Regions from separate parts of the Lysinibacillus sp. FSL W7-1291 genome, predicted to be linked through region 1. Evidence: riboswitches for the same ligand, from Rfam matches in the RefSeq annotation. Region 1 holds a riboswitch; each other region holds the start of a gene.

Region 1 (8,221 bases):
CTTCAAATATGCATTTTTCAATTGTAAAGGTTGCATCTCGACCAATCGGTAAATGAATGGTACTCGTCTCCTGCTCTTCCTTTGTAATCAGAGCGAGCAATGCAGCCTTTGTTACCGCAGTTGCACAGGCTCCCGTTGTATAACCGTGACGCATGTCCTTGGGATCCTTTTTTGGCTTCCGCTCCATTATTTTTTCGCCTGTTCATCCGCTAATAGTGAAATGGCATTTAACGCGGCAACCGTCACTGTACTACCGCCTTTACGACCAACATTGGTAATGTACGGAATCCCTTCGAGTTTCAGCAATTCTTCTTTTGACTCGGCTGCTGACACGAAACCGACAGGCATACCGATAATTAAATCTGGTTTTGCTAAGCCTTCTTTAATTAAACGAATCAATTCTAGTAAGGCAGTTGGCGCATTACCAATTGCATAAATCCCACCTTCATGTAATTTTGTAGCCTTTTGCATGGAAATGATGGCACGAGTTGTATTTTGTTTTTTCGCTTCTACTGCGACATCTTCATCCGCTATATAACAATGTAAATCGCCACCATGCTTTTGGAAACGTTTTTTACCAGAGCCACTTTCAATCATTTGAACATCTGCAATGACATGTCGTCCGGCAAGAATGGACTTAATCCCCGCTTCAATTGCATCAGGTGTAATGATGACACTGCGACCTAGCTCAAAATCCGCCGAAGCATGGATAATACGGCGCACAATCTTCCACTCGTCCTCTGAAAAATCATGATCGCCCATTTCCTCTGCAATAATCGAGAAACTATAATCGTAAATTTTATCTGGGTCTACCGTTAATGGTTTGAAATCTGTTTTAAAATCCATGGATAATGCCTCCTAAAGTGTATGTTGTACAGCCTGTAATATTTCTTCAAATGTTGAATATTGTTGGCCATATTGAATGGTTGGTCTTGCAATAAGAATCGTTTCAATATGACAGGCAAGAGCTGCCTCAAGCTTCTCATCAACTGAGCCAACTTTACCGCTTTCTTTGGTGATCATCAAAGTTACTCCATATTGACGAAACAATGCTTCATTTAATTCCTTTGAAAACGGACCTTGAATAGCTACAATATCTCGTTGTGCCACACCAAGTGCCTCACATTTTTCCATATTGTCCAGTCGCGGAAGCATGCGAGCAATTACTCTCGTATTTTCTAAGCCTTGTAAAACCTTTGTAAAAGTAGCAAGTGTTTTGCTGCCTGTTGTCAGCATGATGACACCACGCTTTTCTGCCGCTAATTGGGCTGCCTCCTCATAATCCTTCACTATTGTAATGAGAGGATGCGCATAGTGTTCATGGGCACGCTCATAGCGAATATAAGGAACTTGTGCCTGTTCGGCCGCTGCCATTGCATTTTTAGAAGCTTCCTCAGCAAATGGATGAGAGGCATCAACCACCATTTGATAGCCTTGCTCTGTTATGATGGCTGCCATTTCCTCAGCTGTCAGTCGACCTATTAAATGTGGTAGGCCAACGTCAGCAAGACTAGAGGCTGCCGAATCAGTCACGACGGTAGCTGTTACCGCATGTCCTGCGCTTTGCAGGGCAAGGGCTAGATCCCTTGCATCACTCGTCCCTGCTAACATGAAAATCATTTTACTGGCTCCTCTTCATGGTGGTGGTCATGGTCGTGATGGTGGTCGTGTCCATGATCGTGATCATGATGATGGTGATGATGGGCATGTCCATGAACTGCCGCATAGGCACGATAATTTTCTAAATCTTGCATGCCTGTAGATGTACCATTTATCGCTTGTTCAATACGCTCTAATAAAACATTTTGTAAACGTTCATGGTAGCCAAAATAATTGGCAATTTGAACAGTACAATCTGGATATTGTTCATTAAACTTCACACACATATCATTCATACGTTCCATTAAAATACCTGTGAATAAAAAGTATGGGAGCATGATGATTTTTTTCGCACCTAATTTAACACAGCGTTCAATACCTTCTTCAACACGTGGATCTGTTACGCCCATAAATGCACTTTCCACATATTTAACAGGTAATTTTTCCCATAAAAGTCGTGTAATTTTATAAAAATCACCATTTGCAGATGGATCACTGCCACCTCGTGCAATCAATAAAATGGCTGTATCTTGTTGCTCTTGTTCTGAATGAAAACCAATTTCCGCTAGACGATCTTGTAAAATCGTAAATATTTCATCATGAATGCCAATGGTTTGACCATAGGTAAATGTAATGTTCGGATAATGCTCACGCGCATGCTCGATCTCTGCTGGAATATGCAGCTTTGAATGGCCTGCATGAAGTAAAATAATCGGAATTACATGAACCTCTGTAGCCCCTTTCTTCACACAATTCGTAATGCCTTCTTCGATGTTCGGTGAAGCAAATTCTAGGAAACATGTTTCCACTAAAAATTGTGCATCAATACGCGGTGTCATTTGTTCAATAAATGTACGTACCTCATCATTTCCTGCTGCTAAACGGCTCCCATGGCCGACAAATAAAATAGCTTTCATCTCTTTTCTCCTCACTAGTCGCCGCACGGAGCTGGCTCTACTTTTATTTTGGAAGACATATCTTGATACGTAAAATGCAATATCTTTTTCACACGTTTAAAATATTTAAATAAACGTTCATTTGGGTGAGCATTTGCTTTATATTCTTCAATAATATCTGTAATTAGTGGAATCAGTTGTTCAGGCTCCAACCCTTCTACAACAGGCTGTGCTGCATGGGCCGTACGACCAACTGGCTTCGCCCCAATAAAGACATCAAATTTACTTTTGCGATAGACAATACCAATATCATCAAATACAGCCCTGTAACAGGCCATACCACAGCCGTTAAAACCGATATTTAATGTTTTCGGCAAAGACATTCCACCTAATTTTTGTTGTATTTCTTCTGCATAGGGAATCGAATCGGCCTTTTCACCATAGCAAAAATCACAAGCCTTCAAGGATAGCACATCACCAATCGGCGCTAATAAAAAGCCTACTTCCTGTAATTTCTCCGTAATACGTTCAGGGGCAGTCGTTGGGATTTTCAAATGGATTTGATGGTCTGGTGTATATTCCATCGTCCCCTCTTCCCCAACGACCTCTGCTAACGTCATCATTTGCTGAGGTGTGAAAAACTTATTCACCACTCCTGGGCTTACAGCTAATTCAAAAATGGATTCTATTTTTTGCTGTACAAGTTTCGGCGTTACTTTGACTGCACTTGTTCCTTTCACCATTGCGAGTGCCGCTGTAGCCATTTCAAGTGCTGTTTTTTTTGACTTTGGCGTAGCGGCTACACTGGGTTTATTAAAACGCCCTGCATTAGGATCTGCTGTAAAGTCTTGTCGTGCAGTCCCTGTCTCTTGGTTCATTGCCCAAGGTTCATTTTCTTCACGTAAACGTTGATGTGGACGTAAGGGTTGTTTTTCTTCACCCAATGTATATTTACGTTGATAGCCACGTGGTGTAATCATTTTATTGTCATAGAAAAATGTCGACGAATTACCAATAATGACTGTCGTCAGCATTCCAATGTCATGCTCCAGCATTTCGGCTAATGTTGTCATCGTCACTTCTTGACGATCGCGGTAAGCACTTTTCACAAGTCCTACTGGTGTGTCAGGCGAACGATATTCTAAGAGAATGCGCTGTGCTTCGACAATTTGTCTTGTTCGGCGACCGCTTTTTGGGTTGTATAAAGCGATTACAAAATCCGCCATAGCGGCTGCCTCGACGCGCTTGGCAATTAAATTCCATGGTGTTAGATGGTCACTTAAACTAATCGTACAGGCATCATGCATAATCGGGGCACCAAGTAAGCTAGCACATGAATTGATGGCAGAAATACCAGGGACAATTTCTACCTCAATCCCCGTTGCTTCTGTCCAGCCTAGCTCAATCAATACCTCATACACTAATCCCGCCATACCATAGACACCCGCATCACCACTTGAAATGACTGAGACAATGCTTCCAGCCTCTGCTTGGCGAACCGCTTCCTGCGCACGGGACACCTCTTCGGTCATTCCAGTACTGACAATCGACTTCGCACTGACTAAATCTTGAATCAACTCCACGTAGGTTTTGTAGCCTATGATCATATCACTTTGTTGTAATGCCTCTACCGCCCGTGTCGTAATATGCTTAAAGTCTCCAGGTCCAAAGCCCACTACGAAAATTTTTCCTTTTTGCGCCATGTTGTTACCCCTCTTTCACCTTTTCGATCCCTTTAATGGCTGTCGTTTGTGCTGTACGCTGTAATGTACCTTCACGAAGTGTAAAGACATGTTCTTTGTATAAGGATTCATGATGTAAATCTTGTACAAGTGTTCTAGCATGCTCTGTTGATGGTACACGATACCAATTCCCTTGCGGATAGGCGATGACCACACAAGCATCCTTGCATCGTCCATTACAGCGCGTTCTTGTTGTATGTATCTCTTGATCAAGTGCTTGCTGTTGTATTTCTTCTCGAATAGCTAGGGTAATTTCCTCCCCACCTTTGTTCATGCAGCTACTACCATTACAAATAAAGAGATGTGTTTTCATCCCCTCTAAATTCCATGTTGTCATCTTCTGTCTCCCCTCATTTGCTTTCTGGAAAAAGAAAAACCTTTACTCTAATTACGAAGAGTAAAGGTTTTGTAGAAGCCAAATAAAAACGAATAAAATAAAATGCAGGTACTCGCTCTTGCTTCAACTTCTCCCTCCGAAAAGTTTGCATGCACAATCAAATAAGCAGGTTTCCTGACTTAAGCTTCATTTTACTATCGCACCTTCCCAAGTTTGCACCAGTGGCTTTGCGATTTCATCAGCTATTACAGTAGCGGGGGCTGTATTGGATTTTCACCAATTTCCCTATTATCTCGAGTTATTCGAGCACTTATCGACGTTTTATATGAAATTTATTATCTTCTTTATAGAATAGAAAACTGTCTCTATCATATCTCATTATTTTAAAATTTCAATATTTCTATAAAAATTTATGACAATTTTATCAATTTTGTGTGTAGACCAGGTATAAAAATTATAATATCTCCTTATTTATGACAATTCAGTAGTTATCAGAATCTTCTCTATTGACCTTCAATTGAAAATATTTTTAAAAAAAGTATAGCATATTTATGGAAAATCATGTTACACTTTGTCGTGAAATCTCACAACTTAATGTTTTTTCGGTGTAAAATACTTATCATTTTGCTTAAAAGGGAAGCCGGTTTGAGTCCGGCGCGGTCCCGCCACTGTATTAGGGAGCTTTATAGAACATGTCACTGTCCAACGGATGGGAAGACCTATAAAGTGTTGAACTAGAGCCAGGAGACCTGCCGAAAAATATGTGATCGTTTCAGCCTACGAGGATAGGTGTGCGGCTTAGCAGATGAGAATGTTATTTGCTTTTTTAGCTATGCACTTTTCCAACAACGGAGAAGTGCTTTTTTATTTACGCACGCTACATTCTAAAAATCTATTAGTAAGGAGGAAAGCTTTTGAAATTTTCATGGTGGAAACTTAGTTATTTTTTATTGGCCTTTTTACTCGTGCCAAAACGTGCCTTTGCTATGCATATCATGGAAGGTTTTTTACCAATCGAATGGGCTATTTTTTGGTGGGTCATCTCTATCCCATTTATTATTCTAGGATTGCGCTCCATTCGCAAAACAATTGAAGAAAACCCTGAAACCAAAATGCTTTTAGGTCTTTCAGGAGCCTTTGCTTTTGTGCTGTCGGCGTTAAAAATCCCTTCGGTTACAGGTAGTTGCTCCCACCCAACTGGTGTTGGACTTGGAACGGTTTTATTCGGACCTCTAGCTATGAGTGTCATCGGAACGATTGTTTTATTATTCCAATCTTTATTATTAGCACATGGTGGGATTACCACTTTAGGAGCGAACGCCTTCTCTATGGCGATTGTAGGCCCATTTATTGCTTACTTTGTCTTTAAAGGGGCTCAAAAAATAGGGTTGTCATTTTCACTAGCTGTTTTTTTTGCTGCGATGCTTGGTGACTTAGGTACATATGTTGTGACTTCTGTACAGTTAGCATTAGCCTTCCCTTCAGAGGTTGGCGGCTTTATGGCATCGTTTACAAAGTTCGCAGGTATTTTTGCCTTAACTCAAATTCCGTTAGCGGTGAGTGAAGGAATTTTAACGGTCATTGTGATGAATTTCTTGAAAAAGTACAATGTCAGCGAATTAAAAATGTTGCGTGTTTTCTCAACAAAGGAGGCACATTAGTAGATGAAACGAAATTTATTACTATTAGCGATTGTTGTGCTGTTAGCTATCATCCCATTGTTTATACAAAAAGGTGCAGAATTTGGTGGTGCTGATGGAGAGGCAGAAGCAGCCATTGGCGAAATCAATGCAGAATATGAACCGTGGTTTGAAAGCTTATGGGAGCCACCAAGTGGTGAAATTGAAAGCTTATTATTCGTGCTACAGGCAGCTATTGGAGCTGGTTTTATTGGCTACTTCATCGGCTATATGCGCGGCAAGCATAAAGAAGGTTAACCCGTTATGTTACTCATTGATAAGTATGCGTATCTTAATAAGCTAGCGTCCGTTCATCCGCTAGAAAAAATGATATTTTCAATTGGTCTACTTCTCGTAACGCTCATCATGAGAGATGAACGACTTTCACTCATTACATTTTTTGTAATGAGTACTTTTATCATTTTAGGTGCAAAAATTCCGCTTACCTACTATGTTAAGTTATTATTGCTACCTGGATTTTTCTTACTAACAAGTCTTGTATCCATCTTGCTGTCAATCACACCAGCAACTCATGTATTACCTGCCCATCTGTGGTCTTTTACGTGGATGAATTGGACAATTTTCATCGGAAAAGCAAGTGCCCTGTCCGCCCAACAATTGTTCTTTATTGTCCTTGGCAGTAGTAGTTGTTTATACTTTTTAATTTTGACCACATCCGTACAAGGGATTTGCTATGTGCTCCGACAATGGCGGCTGCCCTCTTTATTGGTTGAGCTTATTGAACTAACCTATCGTTTTATTTTTATATTTTTAGAAAGCATGTACAGAATACATCTTGCCCAGCAAGCGCGTCTTGGCTATCATTCTCCAATGCAATGGCTACGCTCCGTATCCATGCTTATTGTGGCGCTATTTGCTGAAATGTTTCAGCGTAGTCGTGAGCTTAATAATGCCATGCAGTCACGGGGTGGCGAAGCCGTCTACTGGCAAGAGATGGGCTCCTATAGCAAGAAAAATTGGCTAGGCATAGCGACACTGTTCCTATTCCTCATTGTATATGGAGGGTACTTCTCATGACAGCATTCTATTTTGAACTAAACCGCTTGTCCTATGCCTATGCAGATGGTACGAAGGCATTGTCAGACATTACTTTACACATTCCAAAAGGAAAAAAAATTGCCATCCTTGGTCATAATGGCGCTGGAAAATCAACATTGTTTCAGCATCTTAATGGTATTTTACAACCGTCAGCTGGGACGATTGTTTTTGATGGCAACGAGCTTCAATATAGTCGAAAAGCTTTAAAGGCACTTCGCCAGCAAGTTGGCATTGTTTTTCAAGATGCGGATCATCAACTTTTTTCAGGTACTGTCAAGCAAGATATCGCATTTGGACCACTAAATCTTGGCTGGTCTACCGAAAAAATCGAAGAAAAAATAGCATGGGCTGTTGCGCAAACGGAAATAGGCGATTTACTCGAAAAACCTATTCACTTTCTAAGCGTAGGTCAGAAAAAGCGTGTGGCGATGGCAGGTGTTTTAGCGATGGAGCCCTCTGTCCTCTTATTAGATGAGCCAACAGCAGGCCTTGACAATTATTATGCTACCCAAGTTCTACAGTACCTAGGTAAATTAGAAGACGGCGAAAGAACCATTTTACTTGCTACCCATGACATTCCCCTTGCTTATGAATGGGCGGATCAAATCATTGTCATGGAGGCAGGGAATATCATTTATAACGGAGACCCGATCGAGTTGTTTTATGAAGAAGAATTGCTGCAACGTGCACATCTCGAACGTCCATGGGTTTTTGATATGTTCATGACATTACAAAAAAAGAAGCTATTGCAGGAAAACATTACACCCCCCCGCTCCAAGTATGAATTACAACAATTAATAGAACAATTGTAGACAAAAGTCATCGAGAAATTCTCTCTCGATGGCTTTATCATTTTTTATTTTCTTTCATATTCAAAAATTAGTAAACTACTACGAAATCAAAAGATTC
Region 2 (8,221 bases), 1.5 Mb from region 1:
GGCACATTACGGGTCATTGATCAACGTTTCGATATATTTACAGAGGCAAAGGATTTTTCTGCTACATATATGCGTGCGTCTTTCCTAAAGCCATTTAAAGAACCGATGGCAACAAAAGAGCGACTGCAGGAGGAACTATCCATGCTGATTCCCACTTTGCGAAAAATGCCAAGAAGGGTAGATCAACTCATTCAACGGGTTGAAAGTGGGAAAATCATTTTACATCATGATATATTCTCGGATGAACATAATGCACGTTTTATCACACATCTGTTTTCTCGATTTGTTCTGCTTCTAGTAGGGATAACATTTGGCATTATATCTGTCGCTCTTTTAGCCATCTCACAATTTATTCATGATTCGTATGCGGTATATTTAAACACAGCCGCTTATTTAGGTTTATTTTTATGTGCAATTTTGTTAGTGAGATTATCTATACAAGCACTGAGATCGATGAAGCAGTAGGTAGGGATTGATTCCCTACCTCATGTTGTTGAAAAAGGTGATGTCAACGGCAGAGACGGGTGGGGGGTTCCGCCAGCGCCTTTTCCAGGGGGCGTCTTATGAGCCGCTTTGCTCACTGCGTTCGCTCTAATCAACCATGTTCAAAAGTGTCTTTTCCCTATCTTTCATACGAGCCGTAGTAAACAAATTAGCCCATTATTTGTCTTCTTAGAGAAAGGAGAGGCCCTTATTTTCAATGTGGAGAAGTGCTGAGTGACAACACCCCTCCATAAAGAGTAGTGAATACCCTTCACTTTATTGGAAAATCTTAACTAAAAAGAAACATTTTTATGGGAAGGCTACTTGACTCCCGTGGGATAGCGAGTCAGGCGAGCCCCTGCACAGAGCGATAGCGGAGGAAGCGGCTCGGCGCTCGCCCACAGGAAAGCAAGTAGCCTGCAACGGAAATCCATTTTCACTTTTCGCGAAAATTCTATTGGTGGTTTTTTTTCAAACATTAGTAGGTAGGGATTGATTCCCTACCTTTTTCATTGAAATATTTGAATAAAATATTACAAAAACATTACAAAGTGATGTGTAGGTCTAATGTTGAATCAGCTAATATCGACATTAGATAGAATAAATTAGGCGTTTTGTAGAATAAAGTAGTTTTCTTGCAAATATTACAGAAATATTTCGAGTTTTACTAATGTATTAAATAGACATGAAATAGTATAAAAGTTATGCCGAAAATGCTAAACTTTAAAAGGCTAAAATAAATATAAGAACATTTGATTAAAATAGAATCGTTCAAGTGATTACATAGAATATCTAGAGCGAAATTGACAGATGAAGGGGAATGAAAATCAGTGGGTAAGCGCAATAAATGGCGTAAGTCGATGGTGCTAGCATTAGCACTAGCTGGCGGCTTATTATTTAATACAATTCAACCAACAGAAGTACATGCCGAAGAAACTTCTCAACAAATGATTGAGAAAAAGGCTGAAATTGATGCACAAGTTAAAAAATTACAAGAAGAATTAACAAAGTTACAACAAGAGATCGACGCAAAGGTGAAAATATTTAAACAGGTACAAGCTGATATTAAAGAAGTGGATGCTAGTATTGTTGAAACACAAAAACGTATCGAGCAACGTTCTAAAATTTTAAGTGAGCGTATGGCTGCATACCAAGCACAAGATAATACTGTAGGCGTTTATTTAAATGTCGTTCTTGAAGCAAAAAGCTTTGCCGATTTAATGGATCGTGTCGTAGCGGTCAAAACATTAATGGATGCTGACCAAGAATTGGTAGATCAACAGGAAGCAGATAAAGCAAGCTTAGAGCAACAAAAAGCTATATTAGATGAAAAACAAAAAGAGCTTCAAAAGCAATTCCAAGAGCTTCAACAAAAGGAAAGCGAAATGGAAGTGAAAAAGGCTGAAAATGAAGCGAAATCACTTGCATTAAAAGCTCAAATTGCAACGAAACAAGAAGAAGAACGTTTAGAGGCAGAGCGTAAAGCAGCTGAAGAAGAAGCAGCCCGTTTACGTGCGCTACAAGCAGCAACTCCAGTTGTACAAGCAACTCAAAATAATGATGGCGGCGTGCCACAAAAAATTGTTATGGGCTCAGGAGCTGGTACGGCTTCTTCAGGAGATGCTATTTCAACAGCTAAACAATTCCTAGGACGTCCATATGTCTGGGGTGGTAGTAACCCATCGACAGGCTTTGACTGTTCAGGTCTTGTACAGTGGTCATACAAACAAGCAGGTGTTTCTTTACCACGTACAGCATCACAGCAGTATTTAGCAACTCAACGTATCTCAGCAAGTGAAGCACGTGTTGGAGACTTAGTATTCTTCAGCTATGGTTCTGGTGTAGCTCACGTAGGTATTTACTTAGGGAACAACACAATGATCGATGCTCAAAACAATGGTATCGTAATTGAATCACTTGATTGGTGGAATCAATACTTAGTAGGCTTTGGTCGTATTCAATAAGCCTCTATATTTAATAGACGATTGACATGATGAAAAGGTCATCTTTGTAGAGAAAAAATATACAAAGATGACCTTTTTTATTTTGCTTTAGTGTTCATCTACCTCCTTTGTCGAGGAGAGATGAACACTTATTTTGCATTTCCAGTGGTTTAAGAGGAGCATTAGAGGTAAGCTCGAAGCGTAATGACTTTGCATTAAATTTTAAAATTTAGCTTAATGACACCTGTCTCTTTTAAGGCAATAAAGAAAATGATAACAAATGGGCCAACGAGTAAACCGATGATACCAAATAACTGTAGACCAATGAACATGGCAATTAATGTTGGCAAAGTGGATAAGCCAATGTGGTCGCCCATTAGTTTAGGCTCGACGACACGACGAATAATAAGTAAAATAGCAGCTAAGATGAATAATTTTACAGCGATAGCTGTGTTTCCCATTAATAGATGGTATAGTCCCCATGGGGCTAATATAATAATGGACCCTAGGAAAGGAACGATATCTATTAACCAAATAATAATGGTCATCGTAACTGCATATTTCGGTTGGATTAATAGTAATCCAATAAGTGTGACGCCACCTATGATAAAGCTTACAAATAAGTGTGCCTTCATATAACCGAATGTTGCATCTTTTAAACGATTTAAGATGATTTTTATTTTCTTTGCTGTGTTAGGCTTTAAATATTTATAAGTGATTTCCTTTAATTTGGGCAAATCAAGCATAAATAGGAATAAAGCAATCATATAAACGAGAAGACTGATAAATAGGCTTGGAATCTCTGAAAAGAATGCTGAAACTTTGTTATAATTAAAGAAGCTTAAAAAGGATTCTTCAACTTTCTTTATGAAATCCATAGTGGTTTTTTGAAGCGAAGCACTTACTTCAGGTGGAAAGTCCTCTGTGTATTTAGAAATATTTTCTTGCATATGAAGCCACATATCTGATAGCTTGGAAATATAATAGGGAGCTTGCTTTGACAATATAATTATTTGCGACATAATTTGTGTAATGGATATATAGCAAATAATAGAGATAACAATAACACTCACTATGTATATAAAAGCAACTACAATTTTCCTTGACATTTTCCATCGCCTTTTAAAGAACATAACAATGGGTTCTAAGAAAAATGCACTGACACCAGCAAGTATTATAGGCATGGATACAGGGATTACAAAATAGGCAGCTACAAGTAGAGAAAGAATCACAATCAATCGGAAAATCATTTTCCTAGCATTAAATTTATTCATAAACTCACCTTCTTTGAGAAAAAAATTAAGTTAAGTGTACCATAAATCAAATTTTATTACGTTCTGAAACAATAAAGGTAGGGATAAATTATGGAGAAAGAGATTTTGCAACTTTTTAATAATCTAACAGAGCATGACCGCGATATTGAATCTTACGAGGAACTAATAAAAATTCTGCAGGAACCCGTAGATTGGACATATGCAGTCTGGGAACAGCTTGTACAAGCACTTACATACAAAGATGGTCATGCACGTGCACGTGCTGCACAAATTTTATGCGCCTTAGCCGCAAAAAGTGACCCAGAAGAAAGGGTATTGGAGGATTTTTTAAAGATTTGGGCTGTGACTTATGATGAACGATCCGTTACAGCTCGAAATGCATTACAAGCTATTTGGAAAATTGGGCTAGCAGGTCAAGTACAAAGTGACTTAGTGGTGTCTTATTTAGCAAAGAGATTTCAAACTTGTTTAGATGAGAAGCATCCGACTCACATTCGCCATGATATTATTGTATCTTTTAAAAAGCTATATGACGAGACAAGTGACATAAAGTTATTAGACATTGCCCATCGTTTAATTAATGAAGAGCAGGACGTTAAATCTAAACAGAAGTATAAGTCAGCCATCCGTTCAACGTAACGAGATGGTGTTTTTTGTGCAAATTATTTGGTAAATTATTGAATAGTCAACTATAATAAATGAAAAAATAAAAGGGGTTAAGACATGAGCATTTATAATTATTTAGTACGAAAACCTAATGGTGAAATTTTATCCATGGAAACATATCGTGGAAAAACGATGCTAATTGTCAATACGGCGAATCAATGCCGATTTACATATCAATTTGATGACTTACAAAAAATGTATGATAAATATGGGAAAGATAATTTTGTCGTTCTAGGATTTCCTTGCGATCAATTTGGTCATCAAAATCCTGAAGATGGCGAGGAGACTACGCATCTTTGTAAAGTGAATTATGGCGTTACCTTCCCAATTTTTGAGCTTGTACAAGTAAATGGAGAGACTACCCACCCATTATTCAATTATTTAAAACATGAAGTGGATTTTCGAGAGTTTGGCAAGGCGAGCATGCAGGAAAAAATGCTTGCTGAGGCAATTGTTCAACTTGCCCCTAACTTTTTAGATGGTCGTAATATTCGCTGGAACTTTACAAAGTTTTTAGTAGATGCTAACGGCAAGACCGTTGCACGCTTTGAACCAACAGATTCACAACTTGATATTGAACAGGCAATTGAAACTATACTATAAAACAGTTTTGTTTATCTTATTCTTTAGAAATGGTGACGATCCATTCAAAGCACAGCTATTTTTTCCTATTAATATATGATAAACTGCTTTACAAGTGAATTATTCTTGCAGAATAAAGGTGCTAACAAGCATAATCGGGAATTCGGTGAAAAACCGAAGCTGTTTCCGCAACTGTAAGTACAGCTAGTATAAAGGTTTACCACTGTCTTAACAGAGATGGGAAGGTACTTTATCACACATTCGTTTTTTATGTAATGAACTGTACAAGCCAGGAGACCGACCTTTGTTTGAACGTATAAAAACTTCTCGGAAGCTAGGAGGATATACGGCAAATACATAGGCTATGTCATGTTAATTTGGCCATTATTATGTTATTTTCGTCGTTCCTTTGCGTAAAGGAGCGGCGTTTTTTTATGCAAGAATTTTCATAATGAAAAGTGGGGGGATCGCAAGTGAAAAAAGATGCACGTTATTCTTGTTATCCATTTATGCGTGAAAAAGCTTCGACGGTTGATTTTGAGATTCGAACAGACAGTCTGACTACGCATTTGGGAGTTGCTTTAGCTGCAGTTAAGAAAGAGGATGTACAAGCTGTTGTAGAAGATTTAATGATTATTTTACCTATGGCCTACCATGTCAATGGCTCGGTTCGTGGAAAACTAGCTGTAACAGAAGAGGATCTTGCTTGGTTAAGTGAGCGCTATGATTTTTATGTTCGTCATGTGAAGGAAGAGATACAAAACTTTGTCTTACCTCAAGGTACAGAGGCTGCCGCTGCTCTACATCTTTGCCGTAGTGAAGCAAAAAAATCATATCGTACATTACACAAAGTATCGGAAGAACGAGAGGTTCCAGCTATTCTTTTTGATTATTTAGGCCTATTAGCCAATGTGTGCTTCGTTATGGCTGTCTTTATGAATCAACAAGCAGGGATAGCTGAAATATCATTTATTAGTAAATCATATCCGATGAAAAAGAAAAAGGAGAATAATAATGAAGAAATTATTTAATGTTCAATGGCTAACAGTACTCTTCCTTGCAATGATTTTAGCAGGTTGTGGTACTTCAGTAGATACTAAAAATAAAGACGCTTCACAGGATACACAACAAACAGAGCAAACAAACTACAAAGTGACAGATGATCGCGGTGTAGAAATAGAGTTTAAAGAAGTACCAAAAACAGTTGTATCATTGCAACCAAGTAATACAGAAATTTTATTTGCTCTAGGTGTTGGTGATAAAATCGTAGGAGCAACTGAGTATGATACTTACCCAGAGGAAGCACAGAAAATTGAACGGGTTTCTGATTCTGTGAATTTTAACAGTGAACGAATCATAGCGTTGAAGCCAGATGTTGTTATAGCTTATACGATTGGTGATAAGGAAGCAATGAAACCACTTGAAGATGCTGGAATCAAAGTGTTTGTTATTCAATCAGCAGCTACATTCGATGATGTTTATGGTGACATCGAACAGATCGCAGCTGTAATGGGTGTTGCAGATAAAGGAAATGAAGTAAACGAAGAGATTAAAGCGAAATTAGCTGACGTTAAAGCAAAGGTGAAGGAAGTAAAAGCACCGAAAAATGTTTATTTAGAAATTAGTCCTAAGCCCGATATTTATACAGCAGGCTCTGGTACTTTCCAGCAAGAAATACTAGATGCAGCCAATGTTAAGAATGTTTTTTCTGACTTGAGCAGCTGGGCACAAGTTTCTGAGGAAGATGTCATAGTGAAAAACCCAGATGTTATTTTAACGACAGTAAACTACACAGAGGATCCAATAGGTGAAATACTTGCACGTGATGGATGGAATACAGTGACAGCAGTTCAAAATAAAGCAGTACAGACTCTTGATACAGATATCTCTAATCGACCTGGCCCACGTATTGGGGAAGCCGTAGAACTAGTAGCAAAGGCTGTCTATCCAGAGTTATTTAAATAAGAAACCATTCAAGGCTAGCTGTATACTGACAGCTAGCCATTTTTATGTGGGTTGTTATTTCCTAGTGTGAAAATTGGAATTAATTGAGTTAGTTCTATAAAATAAAAGTAAGAGTGCTCGATAATTTTAGGAGGTGTAGTAATTGGAACAGTTAGAGACAAAGATAATTCCATTTGAGGCAGTTTATAATTTTCGAGATATGGGGGGATATAGGACAAGGGATGGGCGCATTGTCAAGAACGGTTTATTTTACCGCTCAGCGGCTCTTGGGAAAATGACGTTGGCGGATAAAGAGCTATTTGAAACATTAGGGATTAAAACCATTTTTGATTATCGTGATAATAATGAGGCACACCATAATCCTAACCCTATGTTCTCACACGCTCAATATATTCAAATACCAGCGAAGGGCAATCATACATTTGAAATGCCTACAAATGCTGGTGGTAGAGATTTTTATAAAGCAGTAAGCCCCGAAATGTTCCGAGATTTTTATGCACAGATGCCGTTTAATAATCCTTCTTTTAAAGAGTTAATGAAAACCATACAAAATCCTGACAATTTGGGTCTTGTCCACCATTGTGCAGTTGGTAAGGATCGCACAGGTATAGGGGGAGCTCTTATTTTGCTAGCCTTAGATGTACCTGAGGAGACGATTATGGAAGACTATTTAAACACGAATATCCATTTACGTCCAATGGTAGACAGAATGGCACAGGCTATTCAACATCAATATAATGAGCAAGAATTACAGCAATTCTATGCATTAATGTCTGCTCGAGAAGACTATTTACAAGCAGCATTGGATGCTATGGATTACCATTATGGCTCAAAGACTAAGTTTTTAGAGCAGGAGTTTGGCCTAACTATTGCTAGACGAGAGCAATTGCAAGCTTATTGCTTAACATAACAATGACCCCTTTCACATATCTGTGTGAGAGGGATTTTTTATGTGGAAGCGCTGTCTTCCTATAAACCTCTTTACAGTCTGAAAATTTATGATAAGATACAATAGATTTTTAAGAAAAATATAGGAGAAGTGAAAGTATTGGCAGAGACAATGAAAGAGACAAATAAGTTAAGTCTATTCCATTTAACATGGCCTATTTTCTTAGAAGTATTTCTATTTATGTTAATGGGATTAGCCGATACTTTTATGCTCAGTGCTTTATCAGATAATGCTGTATCCGGAGTAGGTGCAGCCAATCAATATATCCATATTGCGATCTTGATTCTTGAAGTGGTAGGGAATGGTGCATCCATTGTCGTTTCACAGTATTTAGGTTCAAGACGTTTTTTTGAAGCAGC
Region 3 (8,221 bases), 580 kb from region 1:
TCCTTGACGTAGCGCACGGAAACTAGCTTCTCGGAAATCGCCGCCCGATGTATGTTCATTATGTCCGCGACCTGTTAGCAGTGTAAAATGAACATCTGTCAGAGGGAAGCCTGTGAGTAAGCCATGGTGATCACGCTCAAACAGGTGCTTTTCAACAAGGCGTTGGTTGCCTACCGATAAATGATCCGCATGGCAGGCATTGCTAAATGTATTACCTACTCCTCGCGGATTGGGCTCCATTAGTAAATGAACTTCTGCATAATGCTTGAGGGGCTCAAAATGACCATAGCCTGTCACCGTCGTCACAATGGTTTCCATATATAAAATTTGGGGCTCGCCAAAGGAGACCGTTAATGAAAAACGCTTCATTAACACTTCTATCAGTACCTCCAACTGAATAACGCCCATAATGTGCACATGGATTTCCTGGAACTTTTCCTGCCAAACCACACGTAAGGAAGGCTCTTCTGCTTCTAGTAAACGGAAAATTTGTAACACTTCCTTGATATGCTGATGGCCCTCATATTGAACCTTTGCCTGTAGCGTTGGGACAAGCTCATAGGGCTGTGACAGCATAGTAGTGCCGATGCGGTCTCCAATATTGGCCTGACTAAGTCCTTTAACAGCAAAAATCTCTCCCGCTTCAACCTTTTGGACGGTATCAAAGCGACTGCCATTATAGAGGCGAATTTCAGTCACTTTTTCTGTCACTTCTTCAAACGAAAATTCATCCCGAACATGTAAAACGCCCTTGATAGCCTTCATAAATGTTAAACGCTGGTGGCCGTCATGACGAATTTTAAAAACCTCCCCCTCAAACGGTGCATTCACTTCAAAATGGGTGTCTGTTAATAGAGGGAGCTGGGCAAGCAATTCCTTGATGCCCTCATCCTTTAGGGCAGACCCTGTAAAGCAGAGGAAGGCACATTCCTTTTGAATCATGGTCTGTAGCTGAGTAAGACATTGCTCATGCTCCAATGACTCATTCAAAAAGGCATCGAGCAGCTCTTCATTACGCTCAGCCAACCATTCCATGATGCTGCTTGAAACATAATCAGTACGAAGCGGTTCATCGACGAACAGCACCTGCTGGGAACAATCCTTGCGGAGCTGTGTCATAACGGCCTCCACATTGGCTCCTTCGCGATCAATTTTATTGATAAAGAAGAATGTTGGGACATGGTATTTGCGTAAAAGCTGCCACACGGTTTCCGTATGACCCTGTACGCCCTCGACCGCACTAATGATAATAATGGCATAATCCATCACACGAATGGCGCGCTCCATCTCAGGGGAGAAGTCGACATGCCCTGGTGTATCAATCAACGTGTATGTATCGTCGCCTATGTTCATGCGACCTTGCTCGGCAAAAATGGTAATACCACGCTTGCGCTCTAGCTCATGATGATCGAGAAAGGTATCCTGATGATCCACTCGACCACGAGCTTGAATGCTTTGTGTATGAAAAAGTACTTGCTCAGAGAAGGTTGTTTTACCTGCATCCACATGCGCAAGTACACCAATTGTTTTGTACATAACATATCCTCGTTTCTATCTATAGCTATCTTTTCATTGTAACAGAATACTAGCCTATATATTTCTTGTAAAATAGTTCGTATTTTTGTCGAAATAGTGCTAATATAATGATGATTATATATTTAGCAACATACTACTGATTGAGCTACAAATTTTCTTCTGCTAGTCTATCAATAGTATTAACCATTATAGAACGTATTGGTGCAAATGGCATTTGTCATTTGCTTAAAAGGGAAATCGGTGCAATTCCGATGCTGTCCCGCAACTGTAAATGGGGAGTCTGTACAGCATGCCACTGTAGTTTAACTATGGGAAGGCGTATAGATGATGAACCTAAGCCAGGATACCTGCCAGTATGTGTTTTTTGACTAAGAACCACGAGGATGGGGATAGTGATAAAGGTAATGTACCGTTTTTTCACTATGCTACTCTCTTGGCGACAAGAGGGTTTTTTTATGCCCTTCCCACGAATCCTGGTAGCAAAGAAGTCTTTGATTTCTTTCTATAGATGAACAACAAAGGAGAAAAGGACATGAAGAAATGGAAAAGTTTATGGCTGGTGATGGTCATTGCCTTGGTCGCTGTTTTAGGGGCTTGTAATGCAAAGGACAAACCTGAATCAGCAACGCAAGATGAGAAGGTTGAGCCATCTGAGGCAGCAACGGAAGTAACCATTGACAATAATGAAACAACTCAAACATATAAGGAAGCACCTACAAAAGCGATTAGTTTAAATCAGCATGTGACAGAGATTATGCTAGCGCTAGGCTTAGAGGATTCCATGGTAGGCACAGCTTACTTAGATGATAAAATCTACGAGCCCCTACAAGAAGCATACGATAAAGTGCCTGTGCTTTCTGATCAATACCCAACGAAGGAGCAAGTAATTGATGCCGAGGCTGATTTCTTATATGCAGGCTGGAAGAGTGGCTTTGGTGAAAAGGGTGTTGGAACACCGGAAGAGCTTGAGGAGTTAGGCATTCATACGTATTTACATACGGCTTCCAATATGACAAAGCCAACACTAGAGGATATTTTCACTGATATTCGTAATATCGCAAAAATTTTCCGTATTGAGGATCGTGGAGAAGCCTTAATTGAGCAAATGACGCAAGATGTGGAGGCAATTCAAGCTAAATTACCAAAAGATAGTGAGAAATTACGTGTTCTCGTATTTGATAGCGGTGAAAAGGATGTCTTTACAGCTGGTCAAAACTTTATGAATGAACTAGTGTCAATCGCTGGTGGTCAAAATATTTTTGGTGATGTGGAATCAGGCTGGACAACCGTGTCGAAGGAAGATGCGGTAGACCGTAATCCCGAGGTAGTTGTCGTGATCGATTATGGTGAAACAACGGCCGAACAAAAGATTCAATTCTTAAAAAATGATCCAGCATTAAAGGAGATGGAAGCTGTTAAAAATGATCGCTTTGTCATCCTGCCACTGTCAGCTGCGTCTGAAGGCGTTCGTGCGGCAGAGGCTATTGAAATTTTAGCGAAGGGCTTCTATCCTGATAACTTTTAAAATTCCGAGCTAGCATTGTGCTAGCTCCTTTTTCATAAGGAGCGATATCAATGAATGCATTTCAGAAAAACGTACCAGATCAAACATTTGAAACACTTAATCGTCATGGCGAATTTACACGCTTAGCTGTCAGCCCGGGTATTATTAATAAGCATTATACGCCTGCACAATTTCAAAAAATAGCAGAGATTGCTGGCGAAAAGGGGGCGATTAAGTATTCGGCCTCCTATAGTATTTTAGTGTCCATTCCAACGAGTGCCGTGACAGAGGCTATGCAAGCCTTACGAGAAGTGGGTCTTTATGTTGCACCATCAGGACCCATCATCGCGATGAAGGCCTGTGATTTTTGTGATGGTGAAAAGATGGAGGCTGCTCCGATAACCGAACAGCTTTATCATGCTTTAGAGGGGATCGAGGTACCTGCAAGAGTACGTGTTAACATCAATGGCTGTGCGTCAGCCTGCTACAATGCAGTCTATGATGATATTGGACTCGTTTATCAGCAGGAGAGCTTTGATGTTTATTTAGGCGCTGTACCGATGGGGGCAAAGGCGCAGGCGGGCATGTTATTTGCGAAAAAGGTAGGTGTCGAGCACATTGAAGATTTTTTGCTACAAATGATGAACCTTTATAAGGAACATGCTCGTCCGAATGAACCCTTTTTTAAATTTTATCGCAGAACAAAATCAACCGAATATTGGGAATTAGTAAAAAAATCAATTAACTAGCAGGAATATTACTTAGGGTGTCGAAGTATTGTAGTAGAGTACAGAAAATGACAATACAAAGGAGCAAGAACATGACATCGAAACAAGGGATTCAACCAGAAGATCTTTACCACTTGAAATCAGTAGCCGATCCACAGCTCTCACCTGACGGGACTGAGGTAGTTTATGTTGAGACACGTGTTGATGAGAAGAAAAAAGATTATGTCTCGAATTTGTTTTACATAAACCTGAAGAACAAAACACCACAGCAATGGACATTTGGGGAGGATAGAATAAGTTCTCCTATATGGTCACCTGATGGTAGTCAAGTTGCGTTTTTATCCACTAGAACAGGCAAGTCGCAAATTTATGTTCTTTCAAAAGCAGGCGGAGAGGCAAAGCAGGTGACATATTGTAAAAATGGTGTGACATCACCTGTGTGGTCACCATGCGGCAAGAAAATGGCCTTTTCTATCAAGCTAGGTAAAGATGAAACGATTTTGGATAAGGTAACGGATGAAAAGAAAGAAGAAAAAGAACTAAAGCCTCTAGAAATAGACAAGATGAAACATAAATCGGATGCTGCAGGTTTTTTGGATATGGAGCAGTTTAGTCAAATTGCGATCGTCCATTTAGAATCGGGCGAGTTAGAGCAAGTGACGAAAGGAAACAATCATGTCCATCTTGGTACATGGTCACCTGATGGTCAATATATGACGTACTTAGCTGATGTAGCAGAGGATACAGATTTTTCATTTAAGAGCGATATCTATTTATTAGATGTAGAAACAAAGCAAGCGCGTCCGTTAACAGAGGGAACAGGTATGTATTACCAAACGTCATGGTCTCCAAACAGTCGCTTCATCTCTTTCATAGGTAGTGAAAGAGAATTTGAAAATGCTACACAAGCAAAGCTATGGCTCTATGATTTGCAACAAAATCTGCTGACATGTGTAACAAGTGAATTTGACGCCCCTATTGGGGATTTTGCAATCGGCGATTTTCTTCAAGGTGTGGTGTCACCACGTGTTCAATGGTTGAATGATAATCATAGCTTCTACTTCCAAGTAACAGATCACGGTAATGCTGCGATTTATTTCGGAAATATAGATGGTGAAATCTATCCAGCTATTCACGATGATCAATATGTCTATGGTTTTTCACTTGATGCACAACATGATCAAGCAGTCGTAGCCATTAGTACAACGACGAATCCTGGCGATTTATTTTTCGTCAACCTAAAAACGGGTGAAAAAGAACAGCTGACGTCCATCAATGAAGAATTTTTAAAGACGAGAGCATTAGCTGTTCCAGAAGCCATTGAATTTGAGGGAGCAGAGGGCTGGAAGGTAAATGGTTGGATCATGAAGCCAGTTGGTTATGAGGAAGGGAAAAAATATCCTCTAGTGCTTGAAATTCATGGCGGGCCACATGCGATGTATGCCAATACTTATTTTAATGAGTTCCAAATTCTAGCTGCACAAGGATTTGCGGTGCTATATACGAACCCACGTGGCAGTCATGGCTATGGTCAAACGTTTGTTGATGCAGTGCGTGGTGATTATGGTGGCAATGATTATGAGGATCTAATGGCGGCTGTGGACTATGTGCTGGAGCACTATGATTTTATTGATGCAGACCGTCTTGGAGTGACAGGTGGGAGCTATGGCGGCTTTATGACCAACTGGATTGTTGGCCAGACGAATCGCTTTAAAGCAGCTGTGACGCAGCGCTCTATTTCGAACTGGATTAGCTTTTACGGTGTCAGTGATATTGGGTATTACTTTACAGATTGGCAAATTCTTGCGGGACTTGACGATATCGAAAAGCTTTGGCATCATTCACCGCTGAAATATGTCAATAATATCGAAACACCATTGCTCATTTTACACGCTGAAAAAGACTATCGCTGTCCAATTGAGCAGGCGGAGCAATTATTTATCGCCTTAAAGCATCGTAAAAAAGAAACAAAATTCGTGCGCTTCCCTGAGTCCAATCATGAACTGTCAAGGAGCGGAAAACCAACTTTAAGAATCAATCGACTTGAATATATTCGCGATTGGTTTGTGAACTATCTATAAGTAGTATTCAGAGGTGACTTAAGAAATGAATTTCTTAGGTCACTTTTTTATATAAAAAGACAGAATCATAAAGAAATGATTCTGTCTTGAATTCCTGTTAGTCCATTTTTTGAATAAAGACGACCTTCAAATAATTAAATTCAGGGTATTCACGTGAAACACGGAAATCCTTTGGTAAACCGTATTCCTCTACAATTTTATAGCGTGTACGGGTTTCTTTAAATGCTTGGTCAATAAAGCCTTTGAACTTTTTCATCCCAAAGCTAGCATTATTTGTGGAAGCGACAATGATGCCATTTTTAGCGGTAATAGCAATGGCATCCTTCAGTAATTTAGGGTAGTCCTTTGCTGTTGAAAATGTCATTTGCCTCGTACGGGCAAAGCTAGGTGGGTCTAATACAACAAGATCAAATTGTAAGGCGTGACGCTGCGCATATTTAAAATAATGGAAAACGTCCATTACTTTAATATCCTGTGCTTCATAATCAATTTGATTCACACTGAATTGCTCAATGGTTTTGGCAAGACTGCGTTTAGCTACATCCACACTTGTTGTTTTCATGGCGCCTCCTAGAGCAGCTGCCACTGAAAATGCTCCTGTATAGGAGAATGTATTAAGCATGTTTGTATGGTTTGCATAACGCTCACGAATAGCCAAACGTACCTCGCGTTGATCTAGGAAAATCCCCGTCATCGCTCCGTCGTTTAAATGAACTGCGTATGTCATACCATTTTCCTTCACCATGATTGGAAATTCACCAGGCGTGCCCGTCACAAAATCATCCTGTTCAATATACTGCCCTTTGCTATCAAAGCGTTTTTTCTCATAAATAGCTTGGTAGTTCACCGTCTCAGCAAGCGCCTCATATACGACATCTTTCAAGGAGTAAATGCCCTCACTATACCAGCTCACCATGTAGTAGCCATTAAAAAAGTCAATCGTGAGACCGCCGATGCCATCTCCTTCACCATTAAATACACGAAAGGCTGTTGTGTTTTCATTGTTGAAAAATGCTGCACGATTGTCGATGGCTTTTTTGAATTTTTTCATGAAAAAAGTCTTATCGATGGTTTCGTTCACATCAGTTGTTAGCACCCAGCCAATCCCTTTATTTTGAATACCGTAGTATCCTGTACCAATAAAACGATTATGGTGATCCATGAGCTTGAGAAGCGTACCTTGCTCAGAAGGTAGGCGTCTTGCATCGACCGCATCCTTTGAAATAAGTGGATAGCCTTTTTTTAATTGCTCAGAATAGGGCAGTTGTATTTGTAATGTCATTGTTTGTGTCATCATGTCATCCTTTAAAAAACGTTTTGCTCTATTATCGCACTGTTTGAGCTGGATAGCCAAACTTATTTCAAGAATTCCACAATTTTTGCCACCGTTTCGTTTGTGGCATCTTCAAAATAATTCATTTTACTGAAATAACTATGAATTAGACCTGGCATTGTGACATGTTCTACTGCAACGCCACCAGCTTTTAGTTTTTCTGCATAGCTTAGTCCTTCATCATAGAGAACATCAGCCTCAGCAGCTATGATGATTGTTTTAGGCATGTTACGAACATTCTCTAGCTGAAGAGGGGACACGAGCGGGTTTGTAAAGTTTGCTTCATCTGTATAATGCTGAGAGAACCACTGCATGCCCTGTGCATCTAAGCCGTAGTTTTCACCAAAAAGCTGATAGGATTCCGTTGTAAAGTCGACATTTGTCACGGGATAGATTAGTGCTTGAGCTTGTAACGCTGGACCACCCAATGTAGTAGTTAAGTAAGCAACAACGGTAGCTAAATTTCCACCTGCACTGTCCCCAGCAACAGTTAAGCGATTGACATCTCCACCAAAGGCTTTGATATGCTCAGACACCCATACTAAGCTATCGTAGGCATCATATAAGGGAGTTGGGAAGGGGTATTCTGGTGCTAAACGATAGTCTACTGATACGACAATCGCCTGTGCTTGGTCTGCTAATAGCTGACAGCCTGCATCGACAGACTCTAAATTGCCGTAAACCCAGCCACCACCATGGTAATAAACAATGACAGGTAATGTTTTGTCAAGGACAGGCGTATAGAGACGAAGTGTAATGGCAGCTCCATCTCGCACCGTAATATTGTAATCTTTGATGGATGCTAGCTTTGGTCTGTGTGGTGATTGCCAAAGCGTAGCTGTGCGCATTGCTCTTGCTTCCTGTGGGGTAACTTGGTAATAAGGTATGCCCGTATGCTGGGCTTCAATATAATGAACAGCTTCTTTTCTTAAAGTAGTCATCTTCATCATTCCTTTATCGTGACGTTGGATATCTCTATTATAAACTATTCATATAATTTTACTAGGATTTAATTTTATAAAAAGAAAATTCATTCATA
Region 4 (8,221 bases), 590 kb from region 1:
ACAACAATCCTCTATTACGTGGACATTTATCAGTCCATCAGCATTTTTTGATCCAGAAGGACCACGTACAGGTCACTACACAGCAGGTGTTGACCATTTATTAGTCAATGACGCGGGTGAAAGCTATGTCAGCTATGCTGATTATGCGGTTGCTGTCGTAGATGAATTAGAAAATCCACAGCATGTAAATAGCCGTTTTACAGTGACATCGAATAAATAATAAAGGCAACCGAGCGTAGGAAATGCGCTCGGTTTTTAGCGATTTCTTTGCTTTTTTGAAGGATTTTTTTCGTTTACAGAAAAATGACTGTTTACAATACGACTTTTATTAGCTACTATCAAGTGTGAGTATTACATAAAAGGAGACGACAATGATGTCAACACAACGTATAGAAAAAGATTTTTTAGGTGAGCGCGTATTACCAGCAGAGGCTTATTACGGAATTCAAACATTACGTGCAACGGAAAACTTCCCAATTACAGGCTACACAATTCACTCTTCACTTATTAAAGCGATGGGGATTGTGAAGAAAGCAGCGGCTTTAAGTAATATGGAAGTACACCTATTATCAAAAGAAATTGGTGAGGCAATTGTCGAAGCAGCACAAGAAGTAATTGATGGCAAATGGGATGCAGAATTTCTTGTAGACCCAATCCAAGGTGGAGCAGGTACATCCATCAATATGAATGCTAATGAAGTCATCGCCAACCGTGCCCTAGAAATCTTAGGGAAAGAAAAAGGTGACTATCACACAGTAAGCCCAAACAGTCATGTTAATATGTCCCAATCAACAAATGATGCGTTCCCAACAGCTATTCATATCGCTGTTTTAAATTTAATAGATGAATTATTAGTAACGATGGATTATATGCAATCGGTTTTCCATCAAAAAGCAGAGCAATTTGCACATGTCATTAAAATGGGTCGTACGCATTTACAGGATGCCGTGCCAATTCGCTTAGGACAAGAGTTTGAAGCTTATTGCCGCGTGATTAACCGTGATATCGTACGCATTCGTCAAACACGTCCAAATTTATATGACGTGAACATGGGTGCAACGGCTGTTGGAACAGGTTTAAATGCCTTCCCAGATTACATTAAATCCGTTGATGAGCATCTTGCTGAAATTTCTGGTTTACCATTAAAAGGTGCGACACATTTAGTGGATGCAACACAAAATACAGATGCTTATACAGAAGTATCAGGCGCTTTAAAAATCTGTATGATTAATATGTCTAAAATCGCTAATGACTTACGTTTAATGGCTTCAGGTCCTCGTGCAGGCTTAGGAGAAATCCTTTTACCAGCTCGTCAACCAGGATCTTCGATTATGCCAGGTAAAGTCAACCCAGTTATGCCAGAGGTACTGAACCAAGTTGCCTTCCAAGTGATTGGTAATGACCATACGATTTCACTAGCATCTGAAGCTGGACAATTAGAATTAAACGTAATGGAGCCTGTTTTAGTGTTTAACTTAATTCAGTCCATTAGCATTATGAATAATGTTTTCCGTGCGTTTACGGAAAATTGCTTAAAAGACATCGAAGCAAATGAAGAACGCATGAAAGAATACGTAGAGAAAAGTGTAGGGGTACTAACGGCTGTCAACCCACATATTGGCTATGAAGTAGCAGCACGTCTTGCGCGTGAAGCAATTCTAACAGGTCGTTCTATTCGTGAGCTTTGCATTGAAGAAGGTGTCTTAACAAACGAACAATTAGACTTAATATTAGATCCATATGAAATGACACACCCAGGTATTGCTGGCTCTAGTATCATGAATTTAAAATAATTCCAACATCAAGACTGTAGACATGCTTTACGAGCTGTCTATAGTCTTTTTTTATGCAATCATCAATAGGCTTGTGTCTTTGTTCTTATAAAAGAGAGCGTATCCTTATGATTTTTAGGATTTTTCAACTATAATAATGGTATGGAAGACATATTTTAGTTGGGGGAATTTGGAATGAGTTTACGAAAAAAGAGTTTACTTGGCTTTGCAGTTTTAAATGTCTTAATGATTATTATTCTCTTTATTGATTTAGCCAATGTAACGACATTAGAATGGCTTTCGACTGTATTAACCATCGTAGGAATAGCCATTACATTAGCTTACACCGTATATGTTCATTACAAAGTGATACAGCCTATCAAACAATTAACAGAGGCTGCACAGGGTATTACGGCAGGCCAATTAGATACAGTTGTCATCGAGGTTCGTGACAAGAGTGAGATTTCTCAGCTAGCGCAATCCTTTTTAGAGATGCAGGAACAATTACGCACAATGACACAAAAAATTGCGCACAGCTCTACAGATTTATCAGCAAGCATCGAAGAATTATCCGCAAGTACGAATGAAATTACGGTAGCTGTGGAAGAAGTCGATCAACAAATGGAGAAAACGTCAGAGGGCTTGAAGCAAGCGGCACAATCTGCCAATGATAGTGCTAATGCTATGCAAGAAACTGTCGATGGAATCGGACGAATTACGGAAGCCACTCAGGATGTGTTTGATCATGCAAAAGATGCCAATGAGATTGCAGGAAATGGAGCGAATATTTTACATGTGGCGAAGGAACAAATGAAATTTATTTCTTCTTCAACCGAAAAAACGAGCGGACTCATGCAGCAATTATCCAATAAAATGACAGATATTAAATCGATGACTGAGATGATTACAGCTATTACGGACCAAACGAATTTATTGGCATTGAATGCCGCCATTGAAGCAGCTCGAGCTGGAGAACATGGGAAAGGCTTTGCAGTTGTGGCAGAGGAAGTGCGTCAATTAGCAGAGCAATCCAAGCATTCTGCTGCACAAATCGTGGACTTAGTAGTGGGCATTGAAACTGACACGAAACAGGTAGCATCCTCAGTGGAGGAGGATTTAAAAAATGTTCAGCAGGGTGTCTATGTCATTGATGAAGCAACAAAATCCTTTGGCACGATTTCACAGCATGTTAGTCAAATGACGAGCCAGCTTGAGGATATTTCAACAACAGCTGAACAGCTTTCTAGCAGTGCCAATGAAGTAGCTTCCACTGTGACAACGATTGCTAATGGTATGGGTAAGCTATCGCATTATACAGAGGCTGTTTTACATTCAATGGATGAACAAACAGCCTCAATGCAAGCTGTCAATCATGTGACACAGGATTTAAGCGTACAAGCTGATAATTTACAAAAGCTAACAAATCAATTTCAGGTTTAAGCAAGAAAAACATATTTTCAAGGTTTTTTAGCCCTGAATAGTTATCTAAGAACAAGATGATTTTGCCTCCACAGATAGCTATGCACAAAGGTGGTTTCAGGCGATAGATAAGTAATTTGAAATGCACTTCCTGTCATTAGAATGGGAAGTGTTTTTTATTGGCGGACCAACGTAATTAATTTCTTAGTGAAATCCTTAGAGATCACGTAGATTGTATGCGTAACCTTAACCTACATTCAGCTACTGATTTGTCCTTTTTCACCTTACCAAAGGTGATAGCCATATTTGTTTCTAGCCGTATCCTCTATTTACACCATATTGACAACACCTTCATTTTGGCAGCTGTTGCCATCGCTTCTTGGAATAATTTGAGTGATTCTTCATTCCCATCCTCTTTAAAAAAATCGCTATTTACCTTACCAAAAGAGATGCTAACCTTAATCAGCTTCCTCTCTTCATCACAGCCTAAACAAATGCTAGTAGAGAGCCTATGATTACGTGCAATGCTTCGCCTTTATAGACTCAATAAAACCATTATTTCCTGTCGTAGCGCTATCTTCTTTGTAATACATTAAATAAATGACAATGAAAGGGGCCAGGAGATGGGCTTATTTGATGGATTAATCGGCAATGCGAGCGAGGTGAATTTAGAAAAATTACAGGAGGAGGTCCGTGATTTATTGATTCCAAACGAAACAATCAAAAATGCCTATAAAATTATAAGAGACACGTTTATTTTTACGAATAAACGATTAATCCTTATCGATAAGCAAGGGGTGACTGGCAAGAAAACCGAATATCATTCCATCCCCTATAAAAATATCGTTCATTTTTCAGTAGAAACAGCCGGGACATTTGATTTAGATGCAGAGCTCAAAATATGGGTGTCAGGCAGTTCGTTACCGATTCAAAAAAACTTCAACAAGGCGACGAATATTTACAAAGTGCAAAGTGTTTTAGCGCAGTATGTTTTGGGGACGTAATGTATGGTACTAAAAGCCCGCATTTATGCGAGGCTTTTTTGTTGTGTGCTTTGAAAACCCCCTGCTATGCAGGGGGTTCCAAAGCTTTTAGCTATGGACAATAAAAAAACTCCAAACGTACAATAAAGTCAGGTCTAGTCAACCGACTTCGTACGAAAGGAGCCACCATAAATGGATAATAAAAGTTTAGCACATACAACGTGGAATTGTAAGTATCATATCGTTTTTGCGCCAAAGTATAGAAGGCAGATTATTTATGGTCAAATTAAAGCAGATGTTGGAAGAATATTGCGCCAATTATGTGAAAGAAAAGATGTAGAAATCATAGAGGCAACAGCCTGTCCTGACCACATTCATATGTTGGTAAGTATTCCACCGAAATTGAGTGTATCTGCGTTCATGGGTTATTTAAAAGGGAAGAGTAGTCTAATGATTTTCGACCGACATGCGAATTTAAAGTATAAATACGGTAATCGTCAATTCTGGTGTCGAGGATACTATGTGGACACAGTCGGCCGAAATAAGAAAAAGATACAAGGGTATATAAAAAATCAATTACAAGAAGATATCCTGCAAGATCAAATGACGATGAAAGAATTCATTGATCCATTCACAGGAGAAGAAATCAAGAGAAAGAAAAAATAAGTAAGCCGCTTTAGCGGTTTGTGTGAAAACGGAGTGCGGTTGGCAGACCATTCGAAATGTCTTTAGACATGGGCCAGTACCCCAGCGTTTCACGCGCAGAGCAAACCACCAGTTATACTGGTGGTTCTGATTGTGCAAAGAAAGGATGATATAGATGAGGAAATTACCTTGTGAAGGGTGTAAGGGATTCCAGTTCCGATTACGAAACAGGCACATAATGTAGAGAAGGTGTTAAGAGATAATGAAGTTGTTTAACTAAGAAGGACACATATATGGTAATATTTATTTAAAAAAGATGGAGTGAATTATGAGTAATTCTATTAATTATAAAATATGGACGGTGTGTATGATTCAAAGTGAAGAGAAGGTTTTACTTCTGGATAGACAGCACGACCATTTCAAAGGTTTTATTCCACCGGGTGGTAAAGTTGAATTTCCTGAAAGTATTGTAGAAAGTGCTATCAGAGAAGTAAAAGAAGAAACGGGGTTAGAAGTTAGAAACCTTATTTATAAAGGGCTTTATGAATATGTTAATCCAGTCGCAAAAGATAGATATATGATATTTAATTACATAACAAAGGATTTCGAGGGTGAACTCTTGAAAGATGCTCCAGAGGGGAAAGCGGTTTGGGTAGATATAGAGAACGCATATAAACTTCCTATGCAGCCATCGATACGGAGAAGATTTCCTTTATTTTTTCAAGATGGAACATTTGAGATTCAAGTTGAATGGAACCACGAAGAAAATAAAGAAGGGAAAGTTACTATACGTCACACCTAAAACTTGTTATTGGACTGACAGGGGGCAATCGTTCAATAGAGCAGTCGCTTTTCAATAACATCGAGGTCAGTTCAATACATATATATGTGAAGAATAAATAATGGGGCTTAAATTTACCCACTTTGTTAAATAGTTTAACTTTCAATATCTAAATGGTAGAGAGGGATTAAGAATAGCTAGAGAAAATTCTAAAATAAAAGGTGCTTGACCGTCCTTTTGTTTATTTAACGAACGGTGCATATTGTTGAAGAAGAAATTTTATAATAGTGATTTATTAAAGAATAGGGAAGTGGCAGTAACCATGAACTACATAATCAGATTAGCGAATGAAAACGACTTATCGGGTTTATGATAGTAGAAATAATAAAGATCTATTCACGAATTATTTAAAGCAATTTGCAAAAAAGGAATTATATTTGGTAATTGCTGAACAAGACGCACTTATATTAGGTTTTGGAGTTCTTAAATTAAAAGGTACTTTGCTTCCTAAATTAAGTGACCTATATGTAAAAGAGGATTATCGTGGTAATGGTATAGGTTCAGACTTAATGAGGTATAGAGAAAATATTGCAAAGAGTTTAGGACATTCTGAAATATTTGTGAGTGTTGACCCGATAGAAAATTCCAACATGATAAAGTTAATTAGCAAACACGGTTACGAACCTATCTCTTACCTATAATAAAACCTACACAAGAATTGATTTCAAGAAGTTGTTGAAATAACGGGGCTAGTTGAACAAGATTTAAACAACTTTAAAGAGCCTTCTTATAATATAATTTTTGTATTTTTTGATTAGAAATAACTTTATTATCATTTTACAGAAAGCAATTAAAGTGATGCTCAGTGTGACATGAGGAAAACCTAGTATTCTATGCATCCATTTTACATGGAATTATTTTGAAATAATTAGTATTTTTTAGCATAAATTGACTTTGGACATACAATACTTTACAATGATTAGCTAAGGAATAGAGAATTTTCGCAAATTTCCTTACCAACTGAATAGCGTGTAGTAATAGGTGTAAATTGCGTGCAATTTGCTTAAAAGGGAAGTCGGTGCGAATCCGACACTGTCCCGCAACTGTAAATGTGAGCGACTTTTCAGCAACCACTGTCAAATGATGGGAAGGAGAAAAGTGGCAATGACCATGAGTCAGGATACCTGCCTGTTACGAGTACACACCAGTAACCTACGAGGAATAGGAGGTGGCATGTTGACAAAACAGAATGCTCTGTTCGTCACGGTACGTCAAACGCCCAAAGTAAATGAAGGGGTTCGCAATCGGGCTCATTTACACATACTTAGGGTTTGTTTGGCATTAGGTGATGAACGAAGATAAGCGAAGGATTTCCTCAAAAATGGTAGGAAGTCCTTTTTGTTTTGACATTATGTACGCAAAGGGGATGCATGTATGACTTCTTTAGATATGAACATTTGTAAGCAGCCACGCACAGAAGTTGCCAAGAAAGCGAAAACAAGAATGGCGGTCGAATCATTGATTGACCAATTATTAGCAACGAAGCTGATCCGCAATGATCGCTTCTTTGACCAAATTTTATATAATAAAGAAATTATTTGGATACAAAATGGGGATGTGGACGGGCATCTTTTCGCGAAGGCAGCGGTAACCGATCAACTGAAAACGAAGACCAATAGCTTTATGATGTATATGCCGACTAACCCGATTGTCTATGAGGTTAACGGGGAGTCATACCATTTAATTACACGCATTGATTCCACACGTGCCAAGCCCAACCTTGACCGCCTGTCACTGGAGCCAAAGCCTGTTTTAAGTGCAGCGCGTGTCAATGATGTATTATGCTCGATTGTGATGCGTTTTTATGAAACATATATCCACGATTTAGCGCCTCAACATGATAAGTTAATAGCCTTTGTGCAGCAGGAATATGCCCAATTTATTGAAGCGGTTCAGGCATTAAATGATTACCATTTCAACTGGCATCCACGCGGCAACGGTCACGAGCTATTGCTGCAATTAATTGATCAACTGCAAATTTTAAAAAGTTATCCTGGTAAAGTGCTAGTTGATTTCACAAACACGCATGACTACGTGATTGTCGAGCCTGCATACCTTGTGCACAGTCCTACAAAGAAAGCAGTAGGTGCATTATAAACTCAAGCCCTCCATCAAACGGAGGGCTTGTTTTTATTTATTTGAAGGGAGGGGGTAAATACTCTCGTTCGAGCAGGGAATACTCGCGGAAGCAGATGAAATACTCTCGTTCGAGCAGCGAATACTCGCGGAAGCAGATGAAATACTCTCGCTCAAGCAGCGAATACTCGCGGAAGGAGATGAAATACTCTCGTTCGAGCAGGGAATACTCGCGAAAGGAGATGAAATACTCTCGTTCGAGCAGCGAATACTCGCGGAAGGAGATGAAATACTCTCGTTCGAGCGGGGAATACTCGCGGAAGGAGATGAAATACTCTCGCTCCAGCAAGGAATACTCGCGCAAACAGGGTAAATATTCTCGCTCAAAGCAAGTAAACACCCGCGCAAGCAAACGGCTTCGCGCGGGCAGGATCACCTACTTACAGACAATGCATGGCTGCTTGTGCTTCGTGCCAAGGAACAGA

The links. Region 1 has a riboswitch for cobalamin ahead of NST76_RS13185 (energy-coupling factor ABC transporter permease). Riboswitches for the same ligand answer to the same signal wherever they lie in the genome.
Region 2: linked by a shared signal. The riboswitch ahead of NST76_RS20295 (hypothetical protein) and the one ahead of NST76_RS13185 (energy-coupling factor ABC transporter permease) in region 1 are both predicted to bind cobalamin.
Region 3: linked by a shared signal. The riboswitch ahead of NST76_RS10465 (ABC transporter substrate-binding protein) and the one ahead of NST76_RS13185 (energy-coupling factor ABC transporter permease) in region 1 are both predicted to bind cobalamin.
Region 4: linked by a shared signal. The riboswitch ahead of NST76_RS10450 (hypothetical protein) and the one ahead of NST76_RS13185 (energy-coupling factor ABC transporter permease) in region 1 are both predicted to bind cobalamin.

Annotation. Positions count from the first base shown of each region.
Region 1 covers NZ_CP151994.1:2,717,730-2,725,950, forward strand. Annotated here, with positions in the region: gene NST76_RS13155 (cobalt-precorrin-5B (C(1))-methyltransferase) at 1-187, opposite strand, end outside; gene NST76_RS13160 (precorrin-8X methylmutase) at 187-846, opposite strand; gene cobK (precorrin-6A reductase) at 859-1,620, opposite strand; gene NST76_RS13170 (sirohydrochlorin chelatase) at 1,617-2,516, opposite strand; gene cobJ (precorrin-3B C(17)-methyltransferase) at 2,531-4,198, opposite strand; gene NST76_RS13180 ((2Fe-2S) ferredoxin domain-containing protein) at 4,203-4,574, opposite strand; cobalamin riboswitch at 4,721-4,903, opposite strand; cobalamin riboswitch at 5,161-5,346, shown strand; gene NST76_RS13185 (energy-coupling factor ABC transporter permease) at 5,489-6,235, shown strand; gene NST76_RS13190 (energy-coupling factor ABC transporter substrate-binding protein) at 6,239-6,511, shown strand; gene cbiQ (cobalt ECF transporter T component CbiQ) at 6,518-7,291, shown strand; gene NST76_RS13200 (ATP-binding cassette domain-containing protein) at 7,288-8,124, shown strand.
Region 2 covers NZ_CP151994.1:4,179,077-4,187,297, reverse strand. Annotated here, with positions in the region: gene NST76_RS20320 (AarF/UbiB family protein) at 1-465, shown strand, start outside; gene NST76_RS20315 (C40 family peptidase) at 1,314-2,447, shown strand; gene ytvI (sporulation integral membrane protein YtvI) at 2,642-3,700, opposite strand; gene NST76_RS20305 (hypothetical protein) at 3,791-4,339, shown strand; gene NST76_RS20300 (glutathione peroxidase) at 4,424-4,969, shown strand; cobalamin riboswitch at 5,069-5,269, shown strand; gene NST76_RS20295 (hypothetical protein) at 5,422-5,979, shown strand; gene NST76_RS20290 (ABC transporter substrate-binding protein) at 5,963-6,913, shown strand; gene NST76_RS20285 (tyrosine-protein phosphatase) at 7,056-7,823, shown strand; gene NST76_RS20280 (MATE family efflux transporter) at 7,974-8,221, shown strand, end outside.
Region 3 covers NZ_CP151994.1:2,134,173-2,142,393, forward strand. Annotated here, with positions in the region: gene NST76_RS10460 (translation factor GTPase family protein) at 1-1,536, opposite strand, end outside; cobalamin riboswitch at 1,719-1,906, shown strand; gene NST76_RS10465 (ABC transporter substrate-binding protein) at 2,069-3,061, shown strand; gene NST76_RS10470 (precorrin-3B methylase) at 3,112-3,789, shown strand; gene NST76_RS10475 (S9 family peptidase) at 3,861-5,849, shown strand; gene NST76_RS10480 (class I SAM-dependent rRNA methyltransferase) at 5,947-7,143, opposite strand; gene NST76_RS10485 (alpha/beta hydrolase) at 7,206-8,123, opposite strand.
Region 4 covers NZ_CP151994.1:2,125,595-2,133,815, forward strand. Annotated here, with positions in the region: gene NST76_RS10415 (NAD(P)-dependent oxidoreductase) at 1-220, shown strand, start outside; gene aspA (aspartate ammonia-lyase) at 375-1,793, shown strand; gene NST76_RS10425 (methyl-accepting chemotaxis protein) at 1,968-3,212, shown strand; gene NST76_RS10430 (PH domain-containing protein) at 3,815-4,195, shown strand; gene tnpA (IS200/IS605 family transposase) at 4,367-4,840, shown strand; gene NST76_RS10440 (8-oxo-dGTP diphosphatase) at 5,148-5,621, shown strand; gene NST76_RS10445 (GNAT family N-acetyltransferase) at 5,948-6,301, shown strand; cobalamin riboswitch at 6,623-6,807, shown strand; gene NST76_RS10450 (hypothetical protein) at 7,035-7,757, shown strand; gene NST76_RS10455 (hypothetical protein) at 7,795-8,100, opposite strand; gene NST76_RS10460 (translation factor GTPase family protein) at 8,177-8,221, opposite strand, start outside.